Ensifer sp. PDNC004: one gene and its partner. The protein of the gene in region 1 binds, or shares a complex with, the protein of each later gene. Links are inferred from orthologs where the notes say so. Each region holds a gene or a part of one and is shown in the gene's direction. Other genes may lie near its edges.

The links.
Region 2: the proteins of secY (region 1) and secA are in contact, whole or in part, in a crystal structure (PDB 3DIN), measured with the Thermotoga maritima proteins. The link is inferred for Ensifer sp. PDNC004 from one-to-one orthologs. Residues at the interface, in WP_004081795.1 of Thermotoga maritima: Glu108, Gly109, Glu110, Glu111, Ala236, Glu237, Arg238, Arg239, Ile240, Thr241, Ile242, Gln243, Tyr244, Ala245, Arg246, Arg247, Val248, Thr249, Gly250, Arg251, Arg252, Val253, Tyr254, Gly256, Ala257, Ser258, Thr259, Tyr260, Leu261, Pro262; in WP_004082002.1 of Thermotoga maritima: Glu261, Ala262, Arg263, Lys300, Ala301, Arg302, Thr303, Ile304, Ile305, Leu323, Tyr324, Asp325, Pro326, Val329, Ser330, Tyr333, Ile336, Lys340, Phe345, Val349, Glu363, Phe364, Tyr374, Ser375, Gly376, Gly377, Glu393, Ile395, Thr482, Ser483.

What each region holds. Positions count from the first base shown.
Region 1 is NZ_CP070353.1:1,387,203-1,395,910, reverse strand. Bases 5,217-8,194 are described here. They hold secY (preprotein translocase subunit SecY), read left to right. Parts: upstream 5,217-6,024; coding sequence 6,025-7,365; downstream 7,366-8,194. Other genes in these bases: rpsM (30S ribosomal protein S13), read left to right, coding at 8,173-8,194; JVX98_RS14980 (adenylate kinase), read left to right, coding at 7,362-7,940; rplO (50S ribosomal protein L15), read left to right, coding at 5,321-5,791; rpmD (50S ribosomal protein L30), read left to right, coding at 5,217-5,307. Also shown: rpsC (30S ribosomal protein S3), read left to right, coding at 1-351; rplP (50S ribosomal protein L16), read left to right, coding at 390-803; rpmC (50S ribosomal protein L29), read left to right, coding at 815-1,015; rpsQ (30S ribosomal protein S17), read left to right, coding at 1,028-1,264; rplN (50S ribosomal protein L14), read left to right, coding at 1,443-1,811; rplX (50S ribosomal protein L24), read left to right, coding at 1,826-2,137; rplE (50S ribosomal protein L5), read left to right, coding at 2,130-2,687; rpsN (30S ribosomal protein S14), read left to right, coding at 2,722-3,027; rpsH (30S ribosomal protein S8), read left to right, coding at 3,040-3,438; rplF (50S ribosomal protein L6), read left to right, coding at 3,485-4,018; rplR (50S ribosomal protein L18), read left to right, coding at 4,031-4,393; rpsE (30S ribosomal protein S5), read left to right, coding at 4,522-5,091; more of rpmD, read left to right, coding at 5,104-5,216; more of rpsM, read left to right, coding at 8,195-8,541. UniProt on the Escherichia coli protein: The central subunit of the protein translocation channel SecYEG. Consists of two halves formed by TMs 1-5 and 6-10.
Region 2 is NZ_CP070353.1:3,693,547-3,704,539, reverse strand. What follows is about bases 2,960-6,208. They hold secA (preprotein translocase subunit SecA), read left to right. Parts: upstream 2,960-3,299; coding sequence 3,300-6,008; downstream 6,009-6,208. Other genes in these bases: JVX98_RS26065 (helix-hairpin-helix domain-containing protein), read right to left, coding at 6,098-6,208; JVX98_RS26075 (peptidylprolyl isomerase), read right to left, coding at 2,960-3,056. In the rest of the region: JVX98_RS26085 (GNAT family N-acetyltransferase), read right to left, coding at 1-677; bifunctional glutamate N-acetyltransferase/amino-acid acetyltransferase ArgJ, read right to left, coding at 736-1,977; more of JVX98_RS26075, read right to left, coding at 2,190-2,959; more of JVX98_RS26065, read right to left, coding at 6,209-6,331; JVX98_RS26060 (oligosaccharide flippase family protein), read left to right, coding at 6,459-7,850; JVX98_RS26055 (GNAT family N-acetyltransferase), read left to right, coding at 7,847-9,121; JVX98_RS26050 (AMP-binding protein), read right to left, coding at 9,307-10,968. UniProt on the Escherichia coli protein: Required for protein export, interacts with the SecYEG preprotein conducting channel.

The sequences.
Region 1 (8,708 bases):
GCTTTTCGCCGTGCGATGAAGCGCGCTGTTCAGTCGGCCATGCGTCTTGGCGCCGAAGGCATCAAGATCACCTGCGCCGGCCGTCTCGGTGGCGCCGAAATCGCTCGTACCGAATGGTACCGCGAAGGTCGCGTTCCGCTGCACACGCTGCGTGCGGACATCGACTACGGCACGGCTGAAGCGGAAACCGCTTTCGGTATCTGCGGCATCAAGGTCTGGATCTTCAAGGGCGAAATCCTTGAGCACGATCCGATGGCTTCCGAGCGTCGCGCGATCGAAAGTGACAACCAGGGCCCGGCAGGCCGTGATCGCGACCGTGGCGATCGTGACCGCCGTCGTGAAAACGCGTAACATTCGCGTTTGGCAGCCAATATCGGAGAAGTAAAAAAATGTTGCAGCCAAAGCGTACGAAGTATCGCAAGCAGTTCAAGGGCCGCATCAAGGGCGTAGCCAAGGGCGGATCTGATCTCGCTTTCGGTGAATTCGGCCTTAAGGCTCAGGAACCCAACCGCGTGAATGCACGCGAGATCGAAGCGGCCCGCCGCGCGATCACGCGCCACATGAAGCGCGCCGGCCGCGTCTGGATCCGTGTGTTCCCTGACGTTCCGGTTACCGCCAAGCCGACGGAAGTCCGCATGGGTAAGGGTAAGGGGTCGGTCGAATACTGGGCATGCAAGGTCAAGCCCGGCCGAATGATGTTTGAGATCGATGGTGTCAGCGAAGAACTTGCCCGTGAGGCACTTCGTCTTGGCGCTGCCAAGCTCTCTGTCAAGACGCGCTTCGTGCAGCGTATCGCAGAGTAAGGAGTGAACTCATGAAAGCTGTAGATGTTCGCGCCCTGAGCGCCGATCAACTCAACGAAGAGCTCGCCAAGCTGAAGAAGGAGCAGTTCAACCTGCGCTTCCAGAAGGCAACCGGCCAGCTCGAGAAGTCTTCGCGTATCAACGAAGTCCGCAAGGACATCGCACGCGTCAAAACCATTGCCCGCCAGAAGGCGGCAGAAGCCAAGGCCTAAGGACCAGAAAATATGCCGAAACGCATTCTGCAGGGCACTGTTGTCAGCGACAAGAACGACAAGACCGTCGTCGTACGGGTCGAGCGCCGCTTTGCGCACCCGATCCTCCAGAAGACCGTCCGTCGCTCGAAGAAGTACAAGGCGCATGACGAAAACAACCAGTACAAGGTTGGTGACGTCGTTTCCATCGAGGAATGCGCGCCGATCTCGAAGGATAAGCGCTGGACGGTAGTCGCCGCCCACGCTTGATTTCAGCAGGTTTTGACGCCAAGACCCTTGCGTCTTGGGAAAATACCTGTATGAAGCACGCAATTGAAGCAGGGGAACGCTCGATTCCGGGCGTTCTTTTGCTTTGAGATGAGCACTATAAGCCGGGCGAGGGGGTTTCGACCCAACCGGCCTGGTAACAACAAGAAGGCGACCTGACATGATTCAGATGCAAACAAACCTCGACGTGGCGGATAATTCCGGCGCACGTCGTGTCATGTGCATCAAGGTGCTGGGCGGCTCCAAGCGCAAGTATGCGTCGGTCGGCGACATCATTGTCGTTTCGATCAAGGAAGCCATTCCGCGCGGCCGCGTAAAGAAGGGTGATGTCATGAAGGCTGTTGTCGTTCGCACTGCGAAGGACATCCGCCGTCCGGATGGCTCTGTCATCCGTTTTGACACCAACGCAGCCGTTCTTATCGATAACAAGAAAGAGCCGATCGGCACCCGTATCTTCGGACCGGTTCCGCGCGAACTTCGCGCCAAGAACCACATGAAGATCATCTCGCTGGCTCCAGAAGTACTCTAAGGGAGCGTTAAGAGATGCAAAAGATCCGTAAAGGCGACAAAGTCGTCGTTCTCACCGGTAAGGACAAGGGTCGTACCGGCGAAGTCGTACAGGTAATGCCGAAGGAAGACCGGGCTGTCGTGCGTGGCGTAAACATGGTGAAGCGTCACCAGCGCCAGACCCAGAGCCAGGAAGCCGGCATCATCAACAAGGAAGCCTCGATCCATCTTTCGAACATCGCGATTGCCGATCCGAAGGATGGCAAGCCGACCCGCGTCGGTTTCAAGATCGATGGCGACAAGAAGGTCCGCGTGGCCAAGCGTTCGGGAGTAGTGATCGATGGCTAAGTCCGCTTACGAGCCGCGGCTCAAGAAGGAATATGTCGAGCGTATTCGTGCGGCTATGCAGGAGAAGTTCTCCTACGCCAACGAAATGCAGATCCCGCGCCTCGACAAGATCGTCATCAACATGGGTGTTGGCGAATCGACGGGCGACTCCAAGAAGCCGACCGTTGCTGCTGCCGACCTCGCAGCGATTGCTGGCCAGAAGCCGGTAATCACCCGCGCTCGCAACTCCATCGCAGGCTTCAAGCTTCGCGAAGGCATGCCGATTGGTGCCAAGGTTACCCTGCGCGGCGTTCGGATGTTTGAGTTCCTCGATCGTCTCGTGAACATCGCTCTTCCGCGTGTTCGCGACTTCCGTGGCCTCAACCCGAAGTCCTTTGACGGACGTGGCAACTTCGCCATGGGCGTCAAGGAACACATTGTGTTCCCTGAGATCAACTACGACAAGGTTGATCAGATGTGGGGCATGGACATCATCGTTTGCACGACGGCTACTAACGACGACGAAGCTCGTGCTCTGCTCGCAGAGTTCAACTTCCCGTTCCGTCAGTAATCCGTAACGACAAGCGTAAAGAAGGATAACTTTAATGGCGAAAACGAGCGCAGTTGAAAAGAACAAGCGCCGCCGCAAATTGGTTGCCTCGCAGGCTGCAAAGCGTGCCGCTCTGAAGGCGACCATCATGAACCAGTCTCTGCCGATTGAAGAGCGGTTCAAGGCAACCATCAAGCTGGCAGGCCTGCCGCGCGATGGATCCAAGACCCGCATCCGCAACCGTTGCGAAGTTACCGGCCGTCCGCGCGCCTTCTATCGTAAACTTCGTATGTCGCGTATTGCGCTTCGCGAACTGGGCAACCTCGGCAAGGTGCCGGGTATTGTCAAGTCGAGCTGGTAAGGAGACGGGCACATGGCAATGACTGATCCGCTGGGCGATATGCTCACCCGTATCCGTAACGGCGCGGCTCGCCGCAAGTCGAGCGTTTCCACGCCGGCTTCGAAGCTCCGTGCACGTGTTCTGGATGTTCTTCAGGCTGAAGGCTACATCCGCGGGTACTCCGAAGTCGTATTCGGCAACGGCAAGGCCGAGCTGAACATCGAACTGAAGTACTACGAAGGCGCTTCCGTGATCCGTGAGATCGGCCGCGTTTCCAAGCCGGGCCGCCGAGTTTATGTCTCGGTTAAGTCCATTCCGCAGGTCGCGAACGGCCTCGGCATCACCATCCTTTCGACCCCGAAGGGCGTGATGGCCGATCATCAGGCACGCGAACAGAATGTTGGTGGCGAGATCCTTTGCTCCGTCTTCTAATCGAAGACGGTAGCAAGTTCTCCATAGCGAACAGACAGGTATAAAAATGTCTCGTATCGGTAAGAAGCCCGTTCAGGTTCCGGCAGGCGTCACGGCAAGCGTTGATGGCCAGAAGGTAACGGCGAAGGGCCCGAAGGGCGAACTGTTCTTCGTTGCAAACGACGAAGTCTCGGTAAAGCTCGAAGAAAATGCGGTTGTTGTACAGCCGCTCAGCCAGAGCAAGGATGCTCGTTCGAAGTGGGGCATGTCCCGCACGATGATCGAGAACATCTTCAAGGGCGTCAAGGACGGTTACGAGCGCAAGCTCGAAATCAACGGCGTTGGTTATCGTGCGTCGATGCAGGGCAAGAACCTGCAGCTGGCGCTCGGCTTCAGCCACGACGTCGTCTACCAGACGCCGGAAGGCATCACGATTGCTGTTCCGAAGCCGACCGAAATCATCGTGTCCGGCATCAACAAGCAGCAGGTCGGCCAGGTTGCCGCGGAAATCCGCGAATACCGTGGCCCCGAGCCCTACAAGGGCAAGGGCGTCAAGTATGCCGAAGAGCGGATTGTCCGCAAAGAAGGCAAGAAGAAGTAAGGATCACGCGAAATGGCTAGCAGGAAAGATACTCTTGTGCGTCGCGCCAACCGCGTGCGCCGTCAAATCAAGGCGGTCGCCAATGGCCGTCCGCGCCTGTCGGTTCATCGCTCGTCGAAGAACATCTACGTACAGGTCATCGACGACGTGGCCGGCAAGACGCTTGCGTCTGCCTCCACCCTCGATACCGATCTGCGTTCGTCGTTGAAGACGGGCGCCGACACGGCAGCTGCTGCTGCCGTCGGCAAGCTCATCGCTGAGCGCGCCGTAAAGGCTGGCGTCAAGGACGTTGTCTTTGATCGTGGCGCCTTCATCTATCACGGCCGCATCAAGGCTTTGGCCGATGCTGCCCGTGAAGGTGGTCTGAACTTCTGATCGGTTGCCAGGCGGGCGTTGCGCCTGCCTGGCACTCTCATAGGTTTCCGGTCGCATCCGATCCATCGGACGGGGGCGACTTTTGTCAATCTGCCGATTGCACCCGGAAAAGAAAAAGGAAAAGGACAATGGCACAGGAAAGAAAGGGTTCTCGCGAAGATCGCCAGAACCGCGAAGAGCGCGACAGCGAATTTGTCGATAAGCTCGTAGCAATTAACCGCGTCGCCAAGGTGGTGAAGGGCGGTCGTCGTTTCGGTTTCGCCGCTCTCGTCGTCGTTGGCGACCAGAAGGGCCGCGTTGGCTTCGGTCATGGCAAGGCACGCGAAGTGCCGGAAGCCATCCGCAAGGCAACCGAAGCCGCAAAGCGCGACCTGATTTTCGTCCCGCTGCGTGGTGGTCGTACCCTGCATCACGACGTTCACGGTCGTCATGGCGCCGGCAAGGTGCTGCTGCGTTCGGCCAAGGCCGGTACCGGTATCATCGCTGGTGGCCCGATGCGCGCCGTCTTCGAAACGCTCGGCGTTCATGACGTCGTTGCCAAGTCGACCGGTTCGTCGAACCCCTACAACATGGTTCGCGCAACGTTCGACGCCCTCAAGAACCAGATGCACCCGAAGGACATCGCAGCTCAGCGCGGCATGAAGTACGCCACGCTCCAGGCTCGTCGTGTTGCCTCCGGCGCTGCTTCCGAAGAATAAGGGAGCTGACAGATGGCTAAGAAAGAAGTCGCAGCGAAGACCGTTACCGTCGAGCAGATCGGTAGCCCCATTCGCCGTCCGGCCGTACAGCGTCAGACGCTGATCGGCCTGGGCCTCAACAAGATGCACCGGGTTCGCACGCTGGAAGACACTCCGTCTGTCCGCGGCATGATCCGGACGGTCCAGCACCTCGTTCGCGTCGTCGACGAGAAGTGAGGGGGATAAGCTCATGAAACTGAATGAAATCAAGGACAACGAAGGCTCGACCCACAGCCGTAAGCGTCTTGGCCGTGGTATCGGCTCGGGCTCCGGCAAGACCGCCGGTCGCGGTGTGAAGGGTCAGAAGGCTCGTTCGGGCGTTGCGATCAACGGCTTCGAAGGCGGCCAGATGCCGATCTACCGTCGTCTGCCGAAGCGCGGCTTCAACAACATCTTCGCTTCGGAGTTTGTTGTCGTGTCGCTCGGCCGTATCCAGACGGCAATCGACGCCAAGAAGCTCGACGCTTCCAAGACCGTTGACGCAGCTGCCCTCAAGGCTGCCGGCGTCATCCGTCGCGAAAAGGACGGCGTCCGCGTTCTGGCCGACGGCGAACTGAAGGCGAAGGTTTCGCTCGAAGTTGCCGGCGCTTCCAAGTCTGCGATCGAAAAGATCGAAAAGGCTGGCGGCTCGATCAAGCTGCTCGCAGCGGCTGCTGAATAATATTATTGATGAACCGCCCGGGGTGCTTCACTCCGGGCGGTTTTGCTCCCATATGTGAGCCTCACGTCCGCAAGCGCGAATCGCTCGCCGCGGCGGACATAGCGGAAACCACGGTGAGGCATCCGATTGCAGACACAATCGCCTCGCGTCCGGTTTTCAAGACGAAAAGTTAGTCCTTCCGGAACGGACCGGGTGTTCCCGCTGATTCCGAGATTTGGTACGCGGAGAATTGCATGGCTTCTGCAGCGGAACAGCTCGCCTCGAACCTGAATTTCTCGACTTTCGCCAAGGCGGAAGATCTGAAGAAACGGCTCTGGTTCACGCTTGGTGCGCTTCTGGTTTACCGTCTTGGCACCTATATCCCGCTGCCCGGTCTTAACCCGGAAGCGTTTGCCCAGGCATTCCGCGGCCAGAGCGGCGGCATCCTCGGCCTCTTCAACATGTTTTCCGGCGGTGCAGTTGAGCGCATGGCGATCTTCGCGCTCGGCATCATGCCCTATATCTCTGCGTCGATCATCGTTCAGCTGATGACCTCTGTCGTTCCTGCACTGGAACAGCTGAAGAAGGAAGGCGAGCAGGGCCGCAAGATCATCAACCAGTACACCCGTTACGGCACGGTGCTTCTCGGCACGGCGCAGGCTTACGCCATCGCGGTCGGCCTCGAGAGCGGCAACGGCCTCGTCAACGATCCGGGTTGGTTCTTCCGTATTTCGACCGTCATTTCTCTGCTTGGCGGCACCATGTTCCTGATGTGGCTCGGTGAGCAGATCACATCGCGCGGCATCGGCAACGGCATCTCGCTGATCATTTTCGCCGGTATCGTCGCCCATCTGCCGACGGCTCTGGCCGGCACGCTCGAACTCGGACGCACCGGCGCACTGTCGACCCCGCTGATCCTCGCGATCATCGTCATGGTCGTCGGCGTCATCGCGCTCATCGTGTTCGTTGAGCGCGCCCAGCGGCGGCTTCTGATCCAGTATCCGAAGCGACAGGTCGGCAACCGCATGTTCCAGGGCGACACCTCGCACCTGCCGCTGAAGCTCAACACATCGGGCGTCATCCCGGCAATCTTTGCGTCGTCGCTGCTGCTTCTGCCGGCAACGCTTGCAGGCTTTGCCAATACCGCGACGCTGCCGGGCTGGGCGACCACCGTTGTTGGCGCGCTTGCGCACGGCAAGCCGCTCTACATGGTGCTCTACGGTGCGATGATCGCGTTCTTCGCCTTCTTCTACACGGCGATCGTCTTCAATCCGAAGGACACGGCCGACAATCTGAAGAAGCACGGCGGCTTCATCCCGGGCATTCGTCCGGGCGAGCGTACCGCGGAATACATCGATTATGTCCTGACGCGCATCACCGTGATCGGTGCGGCCTATCTGATCTTCGTCTGCATTCTGCCGGAAGTTCTGATCGCTCAGACCGGCGTGCCGTTCTACCTTGGTGGTACGTCGCTTTTGATTGTTGTCAGCGTCACCCTTGATACGGTAGCACAGATCCAGGGCCACCTCATCGCACAGCAATATGAGGGGCTGATCAAGAAGTCGAAGCTGCGCGGAGGAAAGAGGGGACGATGAGACTGATTTTTTTGGGACCGCCGGGCGCTGGCAAGGGGACACAGGCCAAGCTTCTGACGGAGAGATACGGCATTCCGCAGCTTTCCACAGGAGATATGCTGCGGGCGGCCGTCGCCCAGGCGACCGAAGTCGGCAAGCGTGCCAAGGCGGTCATGGATGCCGGTCAGCTGGTATCCGATGAGATCGTCAACGAAATCGTGTCGGATCGCATCGACCAGCCGGACTGTGTGAAGGGGTTCATCCTAGACGGTTACCCGCGCACGGTTCCGCAGGCGATCGCGCTCGGCAAGATGCTCGAGGGCAAGGGCCTGAAGCTCGATGCCGTAATCGAGCTCAAGGTCGACGAGGCAGCCCTTGTAAAGCGGATGGAGAATCGCGTAGCGGAAACCATCGCAGCCGGCGGCACCGTTCGTTCGGACGACAATCCGGAAGCCTTCAAGCGCCGGTTGACCGAGTACCGCGAAAAGACGGCGCCGCTCTCTGAGCATTACGCCGGAACGGGGCAACTCAGAACGGTCGATGGCATGGCGGAAGTGAACACCGTCACCGCCGAGATCGAGAAGATTCTGGCTTAGACACTGGTCTTTGCCGAAAAGGAAGTGCCGGGGAGTTGACTTTTCCGGCCGATTCCGCCAAAGACAGCGCCAACTCGCGACATGAGAGCGGTCGGCGCGGTCTTCAAAGAAAATGAAGTCCGGGTACGGTCGTTTTTGACGTGTCTCGAACCTCAATCAACGTGCGGCTCTTCGAGGTCGCGTAACGAAGCACCTATTGCCGGATGGCAACTGGAACGCAAGGAGAATAGACGTGGCACGTATCGCTGGCGTCAACATCCCGACGGCAAAGCGCGTAGTTATTGCGCTGACCTACATTCACGGGATCGGCCCGAAATTCGCACAGGAAATCATCGAGAAGGTCGGTATCCCGGCTGATCGTCGCGTGCATCAGCTGACGGACGCTGAAGTCCTGCAGATCCGCGAAACGATCGACCGCGACTACCAGGTCGAAGGCGACCTGCGTCGCGAGACCTCGATGAACATCAAGCGCCTGATGGACCTCGGCTGCTACCGCGGCCTGCGTCACCGTCGTGGCCTTCCGGTTCGCGGTCAGCGCACCCACACCAACGCTCGCACCCGCAAGGGTCCGGCGAAGGCGATTGCCGGTAAGAAGAAGTAATTTCCCGAAAAGGGAGATTGGGAGGCTGGTGTCAAACACCGGCCTCCTTTTGCAGTTTGGAAGGGCGTTTGCCTGACCTTTGTTCGGCCGATCCGGCCGGGCGATATGTTCGCAGGGCGATACTTCGTCCTGCGGGAAGTGAAGATGCAGGGCAGGGGACGTCAAAT
Region 2 (10,993 bases), 2.3 Mb from region 1 along the record:
ACGTCGAGCATTGCCTTGCCGACGCCCTGGCCACGGACACGCTCGTCGACGGCAAACTGCATGATGCCGGCAAGGTCGTTGTCCTGGACGACCAGCGCCACGGCCGTCGGCCCCGTTTCGGCATCCTCGAACAGGAAGAGGCCACTCTCCGGCTTGATCGCATTGATGATTTCCGCCAGCGCCGCCTTGCGCTTCGGATCGCCTTTCGCAATCCCGATGCAGGCGTCGACGAAGCGGCCGACATCCTTGATCGGCAGGTGATCGATGCCGTCGCCAAACTCGCGCTCGACGAGATCGACCGTCATCACCAAGCTGCGGCTGAACGCGGTCCAGCCCTCGGCGTCCATATGGGCGACAAGCTGCGGCGGTGTCAGCGGCGTCTGGCGCACGGTCAGCGGCCGGCCGTAGTCGGCAAAGCGCCGGGCGGCCTTTTCGAGACGGACCGGGATGTCGCGATAGTCGGACGGATCGAGCGGGTTGACGGAGTTCAGCCGCTTGGAATCATGGCCAGCATTGAGCCGGATCAGCCAGCTGCCATCATACTGCACGGACGCTGCCGGCCAGGCGCGGAAACCCACGGCCTCAAGACGGCGCACGTTCGGAAGATCCACCATTGCCACTTCCCCAGCTTCGGCCTGTGCCTTGCTCGCCACGGGCCGAATATCACTCGATGTCATCTTGCTACCTCTGTACGGCCTGGCACACCAGGCCGCTCACCATCCTGCAATCGGTGCCTCAGCTCCGGTAATCGCCGTTGATCTCGACATATTCCTTGGTCAGGTCGCAGGTATAGACGGTGGCGCGACCGGAACCGAGGCCGATCTCGACGCGGATCGGGATGTCCTCGGCCTTCATCACGGCGGTGGCCGCAGCTTCCGAATAGGTCGGATCACGCTCGCCCTCGACGGCGACGCGCACATCGCCGAACCAGATCGCCAGACGGTCGCGTTCGGCCAATTCGCCCGCCTTGCCGACAGCCATGACCACGCGGCCCCAGTTGGCGTCTTCGCCGGCAACGGCGGTCTTGACCAGCGGCGAATTGGCGATCGAAAGCGCAATGCGCTTGGCGGCGGCATCGCTTTCGGCGCCCTCGACGGTGACTTCGACCATCTTGCGCGCGCCTTCGCCGTCACGCACCACCTGGAGCGCCAGATCGCGCAGGAGATCGTTCAGTGCTGCGCGAAAGGCATCGAGCCGCGGGTCGGCCGCGTCGGTGATCGCCGGCTGGCCGTCAGCCGATGCAGCGCCCGTCGCAAAGAGCATCAGCGTGTCGGACGTCGAAGTGTCGCTGTCGACCGTGACCGAATTGAAGGTCGGGCCGACGCCGGCCGAAAGCAGGGCCTGCAGCGCGGCCGGCGCAATGTCGGCATCTGTGACCACGAAGGAGAGCATCGTCGCCATGTCGGGCGCGATCATGCCGGCGCCCTTGGCGATGCCGTTGATCGTCACCTTGACGCCGCCGATGTCGGCGCTGCGCGTCGCAACCTTCGGATAGGTATCCGTCGTCATGATCGCCTTGGCGGCTTCGAACCAGAAGTCCTCCTTGCCGGCAGCAGCCAGATCGTCGAGCACGCCGGCAAACTTTGTCGCGTCCAAGGGTTCGCCGATGACGCCGGTCGACGCCAGGAACACTTCGCTCTCCGCGCAGCCGACAGCCATTGCCGCCGACTTCGCCGTCAGTTCCGTCGCCTCGCGGCCCTTCTTGCCGGTGAAGGCATTGGCGTTGCCGGAGTTGACGACGACGGCGCGTGCGACACCGCCCGAAAGGTTCTTGCGGCAGAAGTCGACCGGGGCGGAGGGGCACTTGGAACGGGTGAAGACACCGGCCACGACAGCCGGCCGGTCGAACACCATCATCAGCACGTCGGTGCGGTTCTTGTACTTGATGCCGGCGGCTGCGGTCGCCATACGGACGCCGCGCACGGAGGGCATTTCGGCAAAGGTTTTCGGAGCGAGCGGGGAAACGGAGCCGGACATGGGAAACCTGCTGTGACGTGTTGAAACCAAAGCATCTCCAGGAAGAACCAGCGCGGCCTTCAGGAGTGCCTAAGAACAAAGATCCGGAGCGGTCTACAACCGAAACGGCTCCAGATCCATCTTGCGACAAATGCCCGAACGGTTTTCACCGCCGGGCATCGACAAAAAGCGGTGACGACAGGCCCCGCCGCTGGCAGGGCCCGCCGATCGAATTACTTGGCTTCTTGCGCTTCCTGCGCCTTGTTGGCCTCGTCATAGGCCTGCTTCAGCGCCGGGTCGGAAATTTCGACGCCTGCATCCTTCTTGGCAGCGGCAAGCAGCTCGACATACTTGTCACGCATGACAAGCTGGCGAACCTGCTGTTCGACCTGCTCGAGCGGCGGCGGCGCCTGCGGACGCTTGTCTTCGACCAGGATAACGTGGAAGCCGAACTGGGTCTTGACCGGGGTCTTGGTGTAGGTGCCCTTCTCGAGAGCGAAGGCAGCCGTTTCGAATTCCGGCACCATGCGGCCCTTGGTGAAGTAGCCGAGGTCGCCGCCGTCGTTCTTGTTCGGATCGGTGGACTTCGCCTTGGCAAGCTCGACGAAGCTCTTGCCGGCGTCGAGTTCCTTGATGATTTCCTTGGCTTCTTCTTCCGTCTTGACCAGGATATGGCGGGCCTTCACTTCTTCCTGAGCCGGAATGGCCGCGACTTCCTTGTCGTAGCGGGCCTTCACCTCGTCCTTGGTGATGGCGTCGACGACGTGCTTCTTGAAGTAGGCGTTGTGCAGTTCGCGCTCGGTGAGGTACGCGACGCGCTGCTTGAAGGTGGCGTCGTCCTGCAGGCCTTCCTTCTCGGCCGTGGCGGACAGAAGCTTGACGTCGATGATCGCCGACAGTGCTGCGGCGCGCTTCTGTTCTTCCGGCATCTGCTGCAGCTGCGGGTCGAGACCGCCCAGAGCAAGATTGAGTTCGGACTGGCGCACGTCCTCGCCGCCAACCTTGGCGACCACCGGATCGGCGTCTTCCGCCCGCGCGCCACCATGTACGGCCATCGCCGCAACCAGTGCCGCGGCGGCCAGGGTTTTCAACTTGGTCATGCTCACTAACCTTTCACATTGGCCTTCGGCGCAATTGCCTGCAGCTTGTAGCGGCTGCACAACACCAGAATGTGGCGGTTCTGTAGCCGTCCAGTAGTGCAATTGCGTTGACATAATTCGACCCCCCTCTTATCTGTCACGCAACCTCGCGTCCAGAACAGTTTCCGGGCGTTTCACGGCATTGCGCGGTTTTCGCGGCGCGGCCATGAGACCCAAGGCAACAAAAAAGAAAGGACCATTCATATGGTCAGTCTCGGCGGCCTAGCCCGCAAGTTGTTTGGCTCCTCCAACGATCGCCGCGTGCGCGGCTACAAAGCCCGGGTGGATGCCATCAACGCTCTCGAAGCCGACATGAAGGCCCTGTCGGACGAGGCGCTCGCCGGCAAGACGGTGGAATTCCGCAAGCAGCTGGAAGAAGGAAAGACGCTCGACGACCTGCTGGTTCCGGCCTTTGCAGTCGCCCGCGAGGCGGCCCGCCGCGTGCTGGGCCTGCGCCCGTTCGACGTCCAGCTCATCGGCGGCATGATCCTGCATGAGCGCGCCATCGCCGAAATGAAGACCGGTGAAGGCAAGACGCTCGTCGCGACGCTTCCGGTCTACCTGAACGCGCTTGCGGGCAAGGGCGTGCACGTCGTTACCGTCAACGACTACCTCGCCCAGCGCGACGCCGGCACCATGGACCGCATCTATAGCTTCCTCGGCATGACCACGGGCGTGATCGTCCACGGCCTGACCGACGAGCAGCGCAAAGCCGCCTATGCCTGCGACATCACCTACGCCACGAACAACGAGCTCGGCTTCGACTATCTGCGCGACAACATGAAGTACGAGCGCGGACAGATGGTCCAGCGCGGTCACTTCTTCGCCATCGTCGACGAAGTGGACTCGATCCTCGTCGACGAAGCGCGCACGCCGCTGATCATCTCCGGCCCGCTCGACGACCGTTCGGATCTCTACAACACGATCAACGAGTTCATTCCGCTGCTTTCGCCCGAAGATTACGAAATCGACGAAAAGCAGCGCTCGGCCAACTTCTCCGAAGAAGGCACCGAGAAGCTCGAAAACCTGTTGCGCGAAGCGGGCCTGCTCAAGGGTGAATCGCTCTACGACATCGAAAACGTCGCGATCGTCCACCACGTCAACAATGCGCTCAAGGCCCACAAGCTGTTCCAGCGCGACAAGGACTACATCGTTCGCAACGGCGAGATCGTCATCATCGACGAATTCACCGGCCGCATGATGCCGGGCCGCCGTTATTCGGAAGGCCAGCACCAGGCGCTCGAAGCCAAGGAAAAGGTGCAGATCCAGCCCGAGAACCAGACGCTCGCATCGATCACCTTTCAGAACTACTTCCGCATGTATTCCAAGCTCGGCGGCATGACCGGTACGGCGTCCACCGAAGCGGAAGAATTCGGCAACATCTACGGTCTGGAAGTCGTTGAAGTTCCGACCAACCTGCCGATCAAGCGTATCGACGAGGACGACGAGGTCTACCGGACCCAAGGCGAGAAGCTGAACGCCATCATCGAGGAGATCAAGTCGGCGCACGAGCGCGGCCAGCCGATGCTGGTCGGCACGACGTCGATCGAAAAGTCGGAACAGCTCGCCGACCTCCTGAAGAAGTCGGGCTTTGCCAACTTCCAGGTTCTGAACGCGCGCTACCACGAGCAGGAAGCCTTCATCGTCGCCCAGGCCGGCGTGCCGGGCGCCGTCACGATCGCCACCAACATGGCCGGTCGCGGTACCGACATCCAGCTCGGCGGCAACGTCGACATGCGCATTCAGCAGGAGCTCTCGGACGTCGAGCCCGGCCCCGAGCGCGAACAGCGCGAACAGGCGATCCGCGCCGAAGTGCAGCAGCTGAAGGAAAAGGCGCTGGCCGCCGGCGGGCTTTACGTTCTCGCAACCGAGCGCCACGAAAGCCGCCGCATCGACAACCAGCTGCGCGGCCGTTCCGGCCGTCAGGGCGACCCGGGTCGCTCCAAGTTCTACCTGTCGCTCCAGGACGACCTGATGCGCATCTTCGGCTCCGACCGCATGGACGGCATGCTGCAGAAGCTGGGCCTCAAGGAAGGCGAGTCGATCATCCATCCGTGGATCAACAAGGCGCTCGAACGCGCCCAGAAGAAGGTCGAAGCCCGCAACTTCGACATCCGCAAGAACCTTCTGAAGTACGACGACGTTCTCAACGATCAGCGCAAGGTGATCTTCGAGCAGCGCATCGAGCTGATGGATGCCGAAAGCGTCACCGAAACCGTGACCGACATGCGCACCGAAGTCGTCGAAGACATGGTCAGCAAGCGCATTCCCGAGAAGGCCTATGCCGAGCAGTGGGACGTCGCGGGCCTCAAGGCCGACGTGCAGCAATACCTCAACCTCGACCTGCCGATCACCGAATGGGCTGCCGAGGAAGGCATTGACGAGGCCGACATTCTCGAGCGCGTCATGGCCGCTGCCGAAAAGGAAGCCGCCGATCGTGCCGAACGCTTCGGTCCCGAGATCATGCAGTATGTCGAACGCTCGGTCGTGCTGCAGACGCTCGACCATCTGTGGCGCGAGCACATCGTCAACCTCGACCACCTGCGCTCGGTCATCGGCTTCCGCGGTTATGCCCAGCGCGACCCGCTGCAGGAATACAAGTCCGAAGCCTTCGAGCTGTTCCAGGCCCTGCTCGGCAACCTGCGCCAGGCCGTGACGGCACAACTCATGCGCGTCGAGCTGGTGCGCGAAGCGGCAGAAGCGCCGCAGCCGGTCCCGCCGGCCATGCACGGCCACCACATCGACCCGCTGACCGGCGAAGACGATTTCGGCGGCGAAACGCTTCTGGCAGCTCCGCCGGTACAGCGCGACGCGGCCAACCCACTGTCCTGGGGCAAGGTCTCGCGCAACGAGCTGTGCCCCTGCGGTTCGGGCAAGAAGTACAAGCACTGCCACGGCATCTACGAGGCATAAGCCGAATATGGAAAGCGGGTGCTGTCTGCACCCCTGCCCTTCAGAAATGCCGCCTCCGGGCGGCATTTTCGTTTCGCGGGGCCTGCTTGCTAGCGATCGGACGACCTGGCATGGGCAATCAGGCTTTCGAGTGCGCGAATGCCGGTGCGGTTGATGTGGCGGCGGCCCAGCGTGGCGTTGATGCGGAGTGCGAGGTCTTGCGCATCCGCCGTTTTGAGGTCGTCCAGCCGCTCGATGCCGATCTCCTGGAGATAGCCGACCATGCGCGGGCCGATCGATTTCGCCTGCATCATCCGCTGCCGCTCGCTGTCCTCAATCGGCATGGTTGCCCCCATTCCTTACAACCGCGCTGCACCCTTTGTTAACGCTGTTCTGGCAGTACTGAAACCCTGTATTGCGTAATCTCAGGGTGTTCTCGTGTTCATGGCGGTATGTCAAACGGCCGGACGAATGCTGCCGTCGGCACTGAGACACCGCCTGTCCGCAATATTCGCCGGGCTTCTCCCCATCCTCACCGGTTCGGACGCGAAGAACGCCGCGCGCCGCATGGCGCTCGTCGCCTTCGCGGTTCGTATCGTCAGCGCCGCCATCGCCTTCCTGTCGCAGATCATCCTTGCGCGGCTGATGGGCGAGTTCGAATACGGCATCTTCGTCTTCGTCTGGGTGCTGGTCATCCTGTTCGGCAGCCTCTCCTGCGTCGGCTTCCACTCGGTGGTCATCCGCTTCCTGCCGGAATACCAGGCATCGGCCGCCATGGACGAGATCCGCGGCGTGACGACGACGGTGCGCATCTTCGCACTTTCCTCCGCCACCACGGTCGCGGTCCTCGGCCTTGCCGGTCTCTGGTTCTTTTCCGGGCACATCGAGGCCTACTACCTCGTGCCCCTCTATCTCGGGCTCTTTACCCTGCCGATGATTTCGCTCGGCGACGTCATGGACGGAACGGCGCGTGCCCATGGCTGGCCGATTGCCGCCATGAGCCCCACCTTCATCATCCGGCCGCTGCTGGTGCTCGTTTTCATGGTGCTCGCCGTCACCGCCGGGGCGCCGCATACGGCGCAAACGGCCATGATGGCAGCCATGGCCGCGGCCTATGTCACCAGCGTCTCGCAGTTTCTCGCGCTCACCTATCGCCTTCGCTCGCGCTATGTTCCTGGACCGCGACGCATCGAGCTTCGCCGCTGGCTAAAGGTCTCGATCCCGGTCTTCCTGGTCGATGGCTTCGGCTTCCTCTTGACCAATTCCGATGTGGTGATCGTCGGCCTCTACCTTGAGCCGGACGACGTCGCGATCTACTTCGCCGCCGCCAAGACGATGGCGCTGGTGCATTTCGTGATGTTCGCGGTCAAGGCCGCTGCAGGCCCGCGCGTCTCCAACGCGATGGCGCGCGATCCCGGCCAGATCTCCGGCATCGCGATCGAAAGCGCCCGCTGGGCCTTCTGGCCGTCTCTTCTGGTCGGCGCGCTGGTGCTTCTGGCCGGACCGTTCCTGCTATCGCTTTTCGGGCCGGCCTTCGTCACCGGGCTGCCGCTGATGATGGTGCTTTTTGCAGGCATCCTCGCCAAGGCTTTCGTCGGCCCGGCCGAAACGCTGCTGACGATGGCAGGCCAGCAGACGCTATGCGTGGTCCTCTACGCCGGCGCGCTGGTGGTCAACATCGCACTCAACCTCAGCCTCATCCCTCTTTTCGGACTGAACGGTGCTGCTGTTGCAACCGCCGGTGCTATGTTCGTAGAGGCGATGCTGCTGCACATCGCCGTCCGGCGTACCTTCGGCTTCGCGCTCTTCGCCTTCGCAAGAGCACGGGCCGGCAATGATAACAACGGGGCTGTCCTTCCATGATCGGCAATACCAATCTTCCGAGCGATGCAAACAGCCGGGCCGCACGGGTTCTCGGCGGTCTGGCGCAGGCCGGCGACAGCGGGCCGACCGCAGAGCAGCTGATCGAGGTCGGTCGCCCCGGACGCCATCTTGCCATCTATCCGGCAAGGGCCGGCTACGAGTTGCAGCGCGAGCTCGACTTCCTGTCGAACCGGGCGCTGGAACCGAATGTCTTTTTCACCGGTCGCTTCCTTGCGCCGGCCATGCCGCGCCTCGAAGAGCGCGTCATCCGGCTTGCGATCATGCGCGACAACGATGAGCGCCGCAGCCGCCTGCGCTTCCTGATGCCATTCTCGATAGAAAAGCCGGGCTTCTCGATCGGCGCACCGATCATTCGCGCCTGGTCGAACCCATTCGGTCCGCTCGGCGTGCCGCTGCTCGACGCCGAGGATGCGGCCGAGACAATCGACAACTTGTTCGAAGCTTTTGCCGCGCCGGCAACCGGGCTGCCCTCGATCCTGGTGCTGCCCGACATGCGGCTCAACGGCAAGGTTGCCCGCCTCACCCGCGCGGTCGCGATCGGCCGCAACCTCCCTTTGACGGTGACCGACACCTTCAGCCGGCCGATGCTCGAAAGCCTGCTCGACGGCCCGACCTATCTGCGCCAGGCCATCAACCCGGCGCACTTCCGCGAATTGCGGCGGCAGTGGAGCAATCTCGAGAAGCAGGGCGAACTCGTTTACTCGGTCGCCCGCCAGCCGGCCGACGTCCGCCTGCGCATGGAGGAATTCCTGGCGCTGGAGGCCTCCGGCTGGAAGGGCAAGGCGCGCAGCGCCATGGTGCTCGACCGTTTCCGCGCCGCCTTTGCCCGCGAGGCGATCACCAATCTGGCGGACGGCGACAGCGTGCGCATCCACACGCTCGATCTCGACGGCAAGGCGATCGCCTCGATGGTCGTCTTCCTGATGTCGGGCGAGGCCTATACCTGGAAGACCGCCTATGACGAGCGCTATGCCAAGTTCTCGCCGGGCAAGCTGCTTCTCGCCGAACTGACGGAATGGCATCTCGACGACGCCAACATCGCGCGCTCGGATTCCTGTGCAGTGCCGGACCACCCGATCATGAGCCGCTTCTGGCAGGAGCGCGAAGACATGGGCACCATGGTGATCGGCCTGCAGCAGACCCGCGACCGCGAAGTGCGCCAGGTGGCAGCCCAGCTCCATCTCTATCGCAACACCCGCAACATGGCGCGGATCCTGCGCGACAAGATCAAGGCCCTTGCAGGACGTTAATGCACGTCGCGCAAAAGTGCGCAGCGGTTTTGCGGCAACGACATGTATCAAAACAAGAGCTTAAAGCCTGAGGTGTGAATCCTTTTTCACGCAACAGGCTTCAGAGCGGGACGAGAAACTGCGCGCTGTTTCCGCCCGTTTTCCCGCTCCAGCCTATCGGAATCGATCGCGCAACGGCCGCGGGACTACGAAGCTTCGGAAATCTCGATCGCCTCGTGCGCTTCCCCCGCCGCCTGCTCGCGCAGGAACCGTCTGATAACCTTGCCCGAGGTCGTCAGCGGTAGGCTGTCGACGAAGGCGATCTCGCGCGGATATTCGTGCATTGAAAGACGGGTCTTCACCCATTCGCGGATGGAGGTTGCCACACGCGCATCGCCAACGACGCCCGGTCGCAATACGACATAGGCCTTGACAATCTCGGTGCGCACCGGATCGGGCTTGCCGACCGCGGCGGCAAGCTGCACGTCCGGGTGACCGGCCAGGCAATCCTCGATCTCGCCCGGGCCGATGCGATAGCCCGACGAGGTGATGACATCGTCGTCACGCCCGAAGAAGGTGAAATAGCCCTCCTCGTCCATCACGCCTTGATCGCCTGTCGTCATCCAGTCGCCGATGAATTTTTTCTCGGTCGCCGCCTCATTCCCCCAATAGCCGAGGAACATCACCGGGTCCGGCCGCTTGACCGCCACCTGTCCGACGCTGCCGGCCGGCAGTTCGCGCCCCTCGCCGTCGATGATCGCCACCCGGTGACCGGGTGCGGCCTTGCCCATCGATCCCGGCTTGACGACGCCGAGATCGGCAGCCGACGATATGACGATGTTGCACTCGGTCTGGCCGTAGAACTCGCTGACTTCGAGGCCGAGCGCGGCCTTTGCCCACTCATAGGTTTCGCGACCAAGGGATTCACCGGCCGAGCCGATGGTTCTCAGATTAAGCCGATAGCGCTCGCGCGGGTTCTCGACCGCCTTCATCAGCCGAAGCGCCGTCGGCGGAATGAAGGCGTTACGCACGTCCATTTCTTCGAGGATGCGAAACGCCGTATGCGGATCGAATTTTTGGGCCGGCGACGACACGACCGGGACGCCATGCAGCAACGACGGCAACAGCGCGTTGAGCAATCCGCCCGCCCAGGCCCAGTCGGCCGGCGTCCACATCCGGTCGCCCGGCTGCGGCAGGAAATGGTGATGAAACTCGAAGCCGGGCAGATGGCCGAGCAGCACCCGGTGCCCGTGCAGCGCTCCCTTGGGCGGTCCTGTCGTGCCTGACGTGTAGATCATCAAGGCCGGGTCGTCCGGACCGGTATCGGCCGCAACAAAGCCCGAAGGATCACCCGACGCCAAGTCCGAGAAGGCAATCGTGCCCGCATGCGGCTGATCGTCCGCCAGCACCACAAGCCGCAAATCAGGCAGCCGCTCACGGATCGCCGCGATGCGTTCATAACCGAAGCTGTTGGTGACGACAGCCGCCACGCCGGCATCGCGCAGCCGGTACTCGAGCGCCTCGACGCCAAAGAGCAGCGCCAGCGGCAGAGCGATGGCACCGTGCTTATAGATCGCCGCGTGGGCGATCGCCGTTTCGAACCCCTGCGGCAGCAGGATCGCGACCCGCTCGCCGGGCACGATACCCTCCCCCGCAAGCCCCTTGGCGAAGGCCGAGGATTGCCGCGCGAATGCACCATAGGTGAGCGATCGATGGGCACCGCCGGGATCAAAATGCTGGAGACAGACCCGCTCCGGCGCCCGCGCAGCCCAGGCGTCGCTGACGGCAACGCCGATATTGAACTTTTCCGGGATCTGCCAGCGGAAGGCGCGGTAGAGGTCGTCGTAGGTCTCTATTCTCGGTAACATGACGCTGCCATGACAGTTTTCTTGC